Linked DNA regions of Plantactinospora sp. BC1. The protein of the gene in region 2 interacts with the protein of the main gene of each other region in a pairwise test. Links are inferred from orthologs where the notes say so. Each region holds a gene or a part of one and is shown on either strand. Other genes may lie near its edges.

Region 1 (4,435 bases), 2.3 Mb from region 2 along the record:
GGCGGCGAGGAACGCGCCGGCCAGGGTCGGGCCGCCCTCCAGCAGCGCCGCCCGGACGCCGCGCCGGTAGAGCTCCGCGAGCAGCCGGGGCAGGTCGACGTGACCGTCCGGCCCGGCGCCGACCTCCTTGGCGGTCGCCACCCAGGTCGGTGCGGCGCCGTCCCGGACCCGGGCGTCCGACGGGGTACGGCCGGCGCTGTCCACCACCACCCGCAGCGGCTGCCGGATCGCCAGGGTGCCGTCGCGCAGGTTCCGGGCGGTCAGTCTCGGGTCGTCGGCGAGCACGGTGCCGACCCCGGCGATCACCGCGTCGACGGTGCCGCGCAGCGCGTGCACGTCGATCCGGGCCGCCTCGGACGTGATCCACATGCTGGTGCCGTCCGCCGCCGCGATCCGGCCGTCCAGGGTCGCCGCGTACTTCCAGATCAGGTACGGCCTCCTCCGGCGTACCGCGGTCAGCCAGGCCAGGTTGCCGGCCTCCGCCTCGGCGGCGCGTACCCCGACCTCGACCTCGACCCCGGCCGCCCGCAGCCGCTCGATCCCGCCCGTGGCGATCGGGTTCGGATCGGGCACCCCGACCACCACCCGGCGGACCCCGGCCGAGATCAGCGCCCCGCTGCACGGCCCGGTACGCCCGGTGTGGTCGCAGGGTTCCAGGGTCACCACGGCGGTACCGCCCCGGGCCCGCTCGCCGGCCTGGGCCAGCGCGACGATCTCGGCGTGCGGACCACCGGCGTACGCGTGGAAGCCCTCGCCGACGATCTCGCCGTTCGGATCGAGCAGCACGCAGCCGACCAGGGGATTGGGACTCGTCGTGCCAAGGCCGCGGGCCGCCAGCGCGATCGCCCGGCGCATCGCCTCGTCGGCGGAGACGCCCCCCATGCCGTTCCCTCTCCCTCGCCCGTCGTCGTAGCGCGCGGGCGGGAGCGGGAGGGGCACCGGCCGGTGGCCGGGCGTGCGGCGGCGGAGCATGGGGGCGACGGCAGGCGCCGACCCCGGCGGACCACGGGTCGGCGCACACGCACCGGCCAGCGGACCCATCCGTCCCGCGCGCTGTCTCCCATCCGGACTGTCTGGGCGCGGAAACTGCCCGCCCCCAACCGTCGGCCCTGGGTTCTCACCAGGTCCACCGGGCGGCCGAGGCCGACCGGGTCGCGGGCTTACCGGGCTTGCGCCCGGATCACCGCCGGTTCGGAATTACACCGAGTCCCGCCAGCGCGTGGTGGGTACGGATCGAGTGTGACACGGAACCGGGGCCGTCGGACCGGTGAGGCGATCCACCTCACAACAACGTGACCGCCGTCACTTCGCCCCGCGGCGCCGCTCCCCCGCGTCGGCGGCCGGTGCCCCCGGGGTACGCCGCCGGTCCATCGCCACGTACGAGCCGGGCTGGCTCTTGGCCACCGTCTTCATCTCGGAGGCGGCGGCGATCACCTCCAGCGGGTCGGTGAACCGGCGCTCCGGCACCGACAGCGACACCCCGATGGAGAGGGTGACCAGGTGGGCCCGCTGGATGTTGCCGCGCCGGTCCTTCAGCTCGACGTAACCGCGCTTGGCGTCCTCCGGGTCGTAGAGCTCGTCGGCGGTCTTCTCGAAGTCGACCACGGCCCGCTCGGTCAGCGGTCGGACCTGCTCGGGGGCGCAGACGATCACGAAGTCGTCGCCGCCGATGTGCCCGAGGAAGGCCGGCGGCAGCCCGACCGAGACCACCGCCCGGTGCAGGCTGCGGGCCAGCGCGCTGATGAACTCGTCGCCGCGGACGAAGCCGTACCGGTCGTTGACGCTCTTGAACCGGTCGATGTCGATGTAGCCGACCGCGTAGTCGACGCCGCTGCGTACCCGGTCGCCGATCTCCCGGCGGACCCGGGTGTTGCCGGGCAGCCCGGTCAGCGGGGAGACCTCGCGGAACTCCTTGTTGCGGCGCAGCGTGGAACTGATCCGGGCGATCAACTCGGCGGTGTCGAAGGGCTTGACCAGGTAGTCGTCGGCACCGGCGGTGAGCCCGTGCACCTTGTCCACGGTCAGGCCCTTGGCGGTGAGCATGATCACCGGCAGCGCCGAGGTCATCGGGTTGGCCCGCAGCCGCCGGGTCAGCTCCAGCCCGTCGATCCGGGGCATCCGCAGGTCGACCACGGCCAGGTCGGGCCGGCGCCGCTCGATCACCTCGAGCGCCTCCTGACCGTCGCCGGCCTGCACCACGTCGAAGCCGTGCAGCTTGAGGTTGAACGAGACGAACCGGACGATGTCCTCGTCGTCGTCGACCACCAGGATCAGGTCGGGCCGCTCCTCGGCGACCCCGTCGACGCTCACGGGGCGGCGACGGCGCGCTCGGCGAGCCGCCGTAGCTGGGTCACCGCCGCGGCCGGGTCGGCCGCGCCGTAGACGGCGGTGCCGGCGACGAAGGCGTCCGCGCCGGCCGCCGCCGCCTGCTCGATGGTGTCGGCCGCGATGCCGCCGTCCACCTCGATCCGCAGTTCGAGGTGGCCCGCGTCGGCGTGCCGGCGGGCGGTCCGGACCTTGTCGAGCAGTTCGGGGATGAACCGCTGCCCCCCGAAACCCGCCTTGATAGTCATGATCAGCAATGTATCGAAGCTGGGCAGCAGGTCAAGGTACGGTTCGATCGGAGTGTCCCGGTCGATCGCCAGCCCGGCCTTCGCCCCCGCCGAGCGGAGGTCCTTGGCCAGCGAGACCGGGTTGTCACAGGCCTCGGCGTGGAACGTCACGTTGTACGCCCCGGCGTCGGCGTAGCTCGGCGCCCAGCGCCGCGGATCGTCGATCATCAGGTGTACGTCGAACGGCAGCGCGGTCGCGGCCAGCAGGCTCTGCACCACCGGCAGCCCGATGGTCAGGTTCGGCACGAAGTGGTTGTCCATCACATCGACGTGCAGCCAGTCCGCCGTGGACTCCACCGCCTGCACCTCGTCGGCGAGCCGGGCGAAGTCTGCGGCGAGGATGCTGGGCGCGACGATCGGCGCTGGTACGGTCACCGCGCCAGTGTACGAATGCCGGGCACACCCCGCGCCCGTCACCCTCGGATCGTGGCGGCACCGGAGAAGAACCGGTCCGGGGTGATCGGCAGGTCGCGTACGCGTACCCCGGTGGCATGGTGCACGGCGTTGGCGATCGCCGCGGCGGTACCGACGATGCCCAGCTCGCCGATGCCCTTCGAGCCCATCGGATTGACGTACGGGTCCTCCTCGACCAGCGTGTGCACCTCCACGCAGCCGACGTCGGCGTTGGTCGCGATGTGGTACTCGGCGAGGTCGTGGTTGACCACGTGACCGAAGCGCGGATCGACCACGCACTGCTCGTGCAGCGCCATCGACAGTCCCATCGTCATCCCGCCGAGCAGTTGGGAACGGCCCGTCTTCGGGTTGATGATCCGGCCGGCGGCGAAGACGCCGAGCATCCGGGGCACGCGTACCTCGCCGGTCGCCTCGTGCACCCGGGCCTCGACGAACTGCGCGCCGAAGGCGTACATCGAGAAGCGTTCCCGGTCCGGGTTCTCCGGCATGTCGGCGCTGGCCTCGATGCCGTGCGGCGGCGGGTCGGCGTGCTCGGCCGCCACCCGGGCCCGGAGCCGGCGTGCGGCCTCGACCACCGTGCTGCCCCACGACGTCATCCCGGACGAGCCACCGGCGGACATCGCCGCCGGCAGGTCCGTGTCACCGATCCGCAGCACGACCCGGTCGACCGGTACGGCCAGCGCGTCGGCCGCGATCTGGGTCAGCGAGGTCCAGGTGCCGGTGCCGAGGTCGGCGGCGCCGATCGAGACGAGGTACCGGCCGTCCGGCTCCATCCGGATCGTCGCCGACGAGCCGGGCAGCTGATAGACCGGGTACATCGAGGAGGCCACCCCGGTGCCGACCAGCCAGCCACCGGCGGCCCGCCGGACCCCGGGAGTCGGGTCCCGGCCGGCCCAGCCGAACCGGCGGGCGCCCTCGCGCAGGCAGGCCACCAGGTTGCGGCTGGAGAACGGCCGGTCCAGCTCGGGATCGCGCGGCGGTTCGTTGGCGATCCGGAACTCGACCGGATCCTGCCCGCAGGCGATCGCCATCTCGTCCATCGCCGACTCCAGCGCGTACATCCCGGGGGTCTTGCCCGGGGCGCGCATGATCGTCGGTACCGGCACGTCGAGCCGGACCATCCGGTGCGTGGTACTGCGGTGCGGCGCCGCGTACATCACCCGGGTCGGCGTGGCGGTCTGCTCGGCGAACTCCTTGTGCCGCGCGGTCTGCTGCACCACCTCGTGGCCGATCGCGACCAGCCGGCCGTCCGGCCCGGCACCGAGCCGGATCCGCTGCACCGACGGGGTCCGGTAGCCGACCTGGGAGAACATCTGCTGCCGGGTGAGTGCGAGCTTCACCGGACGGCCGGGTACGGCGAACGCGGCCAGCACCGCGAGCACCACGTCCGGATGGGTGTGCAGCTTGCC
Region 2 (4,491 bases):
CCGCTCCGGGCTGTAGGTGTCGATCAGGTCGCGGATTCCGCGTACGTCGGCGGTCCGGGCCCGCCGGATGATCAACTCGGCCGGAGCCGGAGCCGGAGCCGGAGCCGGAGCCGGAGCGTCGTCGCCGGTCATGCGGCGGGCTCTCCCGACCGGGCCGATCCGACCGGCTCGACGCAGGGGCCGGCGGCCCACCACTGTTCGAGCAGTTCGAGCACCTCGTCGCCGAACGGGTTGACGCCGGGGCCGGCGGCCAGCGCGTGCCCGAGGTGCACGTGCAGGCACTTCACCCGGCCCGGCATGCCGCCGGCCGAGATGCCGTCGATCTCCGGCACGGTGCCGATCGCCTCCCGCCGGGCGAGATAGTCCCGGTGCGCCGCCAGATAGCGCTCGGCCAGCTCCGGGTCGGCACCGAGCCGCTCCTGCATCTCGCGCATCAGCCCGGCGGACTCCAACCGGCTGCACCCGGCCACCGCGCGCGGGCAGGTCAGATAGAAGAGGGTCGGAAAGGGGGTGCCGTCGGCGAGCCGTGGGGTGGTCTCCACCACGTCCGGCTGGCCGCACGGACAGCGGTGCGCCACCGCCCGGGTGCCGCGCGGGGTCCGGCCGAGCTGGGCGGCGACGGCCGCCAGGTCCGCGTCGGTGGCCGGCTCCCGCACCGGTGCCGGCACGCCGGCCGCCGCCGGCTTCGCGCCGGCCCGACCCGCCGCATCGGGTACGCCGACCGGGTCGGAACCGCTCACCGGGCCGCCTTGTCCGGCTCGTTGGCGGCCTGCACGCTGCCCCAGAGGGTGTCGTACCAGGGCTCCGGGGCCCGTTCGGTCGCGTTGGGGTCGATCCCGGCGTCCCGGGCGGCGCCCTTGGGGTCGGTGAGCACCACGTACGGCGTGTCGCCGGGCACCACCATGTAGAAGCGCTCCCTCGCCTGGATCTTGACGTATTCCGGGTCGTCCCAGAGCGCCGCCTCCTCGGTCAGGTCACCGATGAGTTCCCGCTGCGCCTGCTGGGCCGCCTCGATCCGGGCGATGTCGGCCTGCTGGTTGAGATAGACCCGCACCGGATAGGTGTAGGCCAGCGCGAGCGCCACCAGCACCCCGGCGAGTACGGTCGCCCGGCCGGTGTAGCGCCGGGGATGCTGGGCGTACGTCCGCTTCACCGCGCGGGCGGCGACGGTCCGGCGGGCCGCCGCGGGCCGGCTGCCCGAGCGGGCGCCGTCCGCGCCCCGGCCGGCGCCGGAGGCCCGGGTCGAACCGGTGGCCCGGGTGGCTCCGGGGGAGCGGGCCTGGCCCTGTCGTGGCTCGGCCCGGGAGCCCGGCTCCCGACCCGAGGCGCGACCGGTCCGGGACGTCCCGGACCGGCCGGCACGATCCGGCCGTCGAGCCGGGCCCTGCCCGCTCGGCGTACGGCGTTGCGTCATCGCCGTCGCACCCCTCCCCCGAAGGCTGACCCGTCAGTTGGAACGGTAACGCGGAAAGGCGCCGGTGCCGGCGTACCGCGCCGCGTCGGCCAGCTCCTCCTCGATCCGCAGCAGCTGGTTGTATTTCGCCACCCGGTCGGAGCGGGCCGGCGCACCGGTCTTGATCTGGCCACAGCCGGTCGCCACCGCCAGGTCGGCGATGGTGGTGTCCTCGGTCTCGCCGGAGCGGTGGCTCATCATGCACTTGAAGCCGGCCCGGTGCGCCATGTCGACCGCCTCGAACGTCTCGGTCAGCGAACCGATCTGGTTCACCTTGACCAGTACGGCGTTCGCGGTCCGCTCCGCGATGCCCCGGGCGATCCGCTGCGGGTTGGTGACGAAGAGGTCGTCACCGACGATCTGGACCCGGTCGCCGAGCGCGGCGGTCAGCCCGGCCCAGCCGGACCAGTCGTCCTCGGAGAGCGGGTCCTCGATGGAGACGATCGGGTACTCGTCGGCCAGCTTGTGGTAGTAGGCGGTCATCTCGTCCGCCGTCTTGGTGCTGCCCTCGAAGGTGTAGACCCCGTCGTCGAAGAACTCGGTGGCGGCGACGTCGAGCGCGAAGACGATGTCGGTGCCGAGCCGGTAGCCGGCCTTCTCGACCGCCTCGGCGATCAGGTCGAGCGCGGTGGAGTTGGTCGGCAGGTCGGGGGCGAAGCCGCCCTCGTCGCCGAGGCCGGTGGCCAGGCCCTTCTTCTTCAGCACGGACTTGAGCGCGTGGTAGACCTCGGCGCCCGAGCGCAGCGCCTCGCGGAACGAGGGCGCGCCGATCGGGGCGATCATGAACTCCTGCACGTCGACGTTGGAGTCGGCGTGCGCGCCACCGTTGAGGATGTTCATCATCGGCACCGGCAGCAGGTGCGCGTGCGGGCCGCCCAGGTAGCGGAAGAGGCTCAGCTCGGCGCTGTTCGCCGCCGCCTTGGCCACCGCCAGCGAGACCCCGAGGATGGCGTTGGCGCCCAGCTCGGACTTGGTGTCGGTGCCGTCGATGTCGAGCATCTTCTGGTCGATCAGCCGCTGCTCGCTGGCCTCGTAGCCGACGAGCTGGTCGACGATCCGGTCCTCGATGTTGGCGACGGCCTTCTCCACGCCCTTGCCGTTGTAGCGGTCGGAGTCACCGTCGCGCAGCTCGATCGCCTCGAAGGCTCCGGTCGACGCGCCGGACGGCACCGCGGCGCGGGCGACAGTACCGTCGTCCAGCCCGACCTCGACCTCGACGGTCGGGTTGCCGCGCGAGTCGAGAATCTCCCGGGCGACGATTCCCTCGATGGTGGCCACTGTCCTGCTCCTCAAAATCGAAGTCTGTCCATCGATAGCCGATGGCGGTCCGTCCCCGTCGCGGCGGTGCGGCGCAGGCTCCCGCAGGCAGCCTATCGGTCCGGCCCGGGGCTTCGGGCGCTGCCTCCGGGCCCGGCCGCCCGGGCGCGGGACCGTCCGACATTTGCGGAGATCCTTCACAGTACGTGGGAACCGGTTTGCGCGCGCTTGACCCGATCGTGAAGGCTGTGGGCCATGCCGGCTGTGTCGATCTCACTCCGGGTACTCGCGGGGGCGATCATTTCCGTACTGGCGGTCTCCGGGTGCCAGACCCTGGACGACGCCGGGCGGGTGATCGGCCGGGCAGACCTGGTCAACGACCTGGCCGCCCGACTGGACCGCGCCAACGAGCTGACCTACTCGGCGGACTACCAGCTCCCGGGCGGCCGGAGCGCCTCCATCGCGCAGTCGCAGGACCCGTTGCGCGCGGCGTACACCTATCCGGGTGGCAAGCTGACGGTCACCACCGACGCGACCACGGCCTGCGACACCAGCACGAAGAAGCCGACCTGCACCCTCACCGCACCGCCGGCCGCGAACGCCAAGCCGTCGGTCACCGTCTTCGCCGACATGAACAAGCGCGGCCTGGTCAGCCCGCCGGTGGTGGTCGGCCTGCTCACCGCCGCCGCGCTCGACCCGGACGCGACGATCCGGCAGTACGACACCACGGTCGCCGGGCGGCACGCCACCTGTGTCGAGGTCGACCAGCTCAGCGACGCCCCGGCGGCCGGTTTCGACGCCTGCATCACCAGCGAGGGCGCGTTGGGCAGCTTCACCGGTACGGTCGACGGCACCGACCTGGAGGTGGCGCTGAGCCGCTACCGCGACGCGGTGGAGAGCAGCGCGTTCGACCTGCCCGCCGGTGCCGGACTGGTCGACCGGCGGGCCAATGCGGGGCAACCGAGCGCCTGACCCTCAGGCCAGGTCGTATTCGTCCAGGCCGAGCAGGGCCGGCAGGTGCCGCGGCGCCGGGGAGCCGTGCGCCAGCATCGCGTCGTGCCACTGCCGGACCGGCACCCCGGCCGGCCGGCGCGCGGCGATCCCGGCGACCTGGTGGTAGCCGACGAAATAGGTGGAGAGCTGGGTCGAGGTGAGCAGGGCCCGGCGCCACTTGCCGGCCGCCTCGCCCTCCTCCTGGAAGCCCCGCCCGGTCATCAGCTCCAGCGCGTCGGACTCGGACAGCTCCTCGCAGTGCGTCAACTGGTCGAGGATGGCGTTGATGGTCATCCGGAGCTGCATCTTGAGCTGCTGCAACCGCACCGCCAGGCCGCCGAAACCCCGCTCGACCATCGCCTCCTCGGCGTAGACCGCCCAGCCCTCGATGAACGTCCCCGAGTGGCCGAGCGCGCGGGCCCGGCTGCTGCCCCGGTAACGGCGGGCGTGCGCCAGCTGGAGGAAGTGCCCCGGCACCGCCTCGTGCACGGTCAGGTTGCGGATCATGTGGTCGTTGTACTCCCGGAAGAACGACTCCACCCGGGCCGCCGACCAGTCCGCCGGGGTCGGCGCGATGCAGTAGTACGTCGGCACCGCCGCCGGCTCCAGCGGACCCGGCGCGTCGCAGTAGGCGACCGCGACCCCCCGGTCGTGCTCGGGCATCTCCCTGATCACGCAGGCGTCGTCGACCAGCGACACCAGCTCGGTGTCGGCGACGAAGTCGAGCACCTCGTCCAGGGTGGTCCGGGCCAGCGGTACCACCGAGGAGTTGTCCGGGTGCTCGTCGG

Evidence for each region. The genes of interacting proteins can lie anywhere in the genome.
Region 1: the proteins of eno (region 2) and rpe interact in binary tests that used the Escherichia coli proteins (3 or more experiments, as listed by UniProt). The link is inferred for Plantactinospora sp. BC1 from one-to-one orthologs.

Annotation. Positions count from the first base shown.
Region 1 is NZ_CP028158.1:5,290,939-5,295,373, forward strand. The notes cover bases 1,148-3,953. They hold rpe (ribulose-phosphate 3-epimerase), read right to left. Parts: upstream 2,988-3,953; coding sequence 2,307-2,987; downstream 1,148-2,306. Other genes in these bases: C6361_RS23085 (response regulator), read right to left, coding at 1,303-2,310; C6361_RS23095 (xanthine dehydrogenase family protein molybdopterin-binding subunit), read right to left, coding at 3,026-3,953. Outside these bases: bifunctional diaminohydroxyphosphoribosylaminopyrimidine deaminase/5-amino-6-(5-phosphoribosylamino)uracil reductase RibD, read right to left, coding at 1-882; more of C6361_RS23095, read right to left, coding at 3,954-4,435. UniProt on the Escherichia coli protein: Catalyzes the reversible epimerization of D-ribulose 5-phosphate to D-xylulose 5-phosphate.
Region 2 is NZ_CP028158.1:7,604,836-7,609,326, reverse strand. What follows is about bases 590-3,451. They hold eno (phosphopyruvate hydratase), read right to left. Parts: upstream 2,732-3,451; coding sequence 1,448-2,731; downstream 590-1,447. Other genes in these bases: C6361_RS33370 (hypothetical protein), read left to right, coding at 2,966-3,451; C6361_RS33380 (septum formation initiator family protein), read right to left, coding at 737-1,414; C6361_RS33385 (DUF501 domain-containing protein), read right to left, coding at 590-740. Also shown: C6361_RS33390 (amino-acid N-acetyltransferase), read right to left, coding at 1-132; more of C6361_RS33385, read right to left, coding at 129-589; more of C6361_RS33370, read left to right, coding at 3,452-3,682. UniProt on the Escherichia coli protein: Catalyzes the reversible conversion of 2-phosphoglycerate (2-PG) into phosphoenolpyruvate (PEP). It is essential for the degradation of carbohydrates via glycolysis.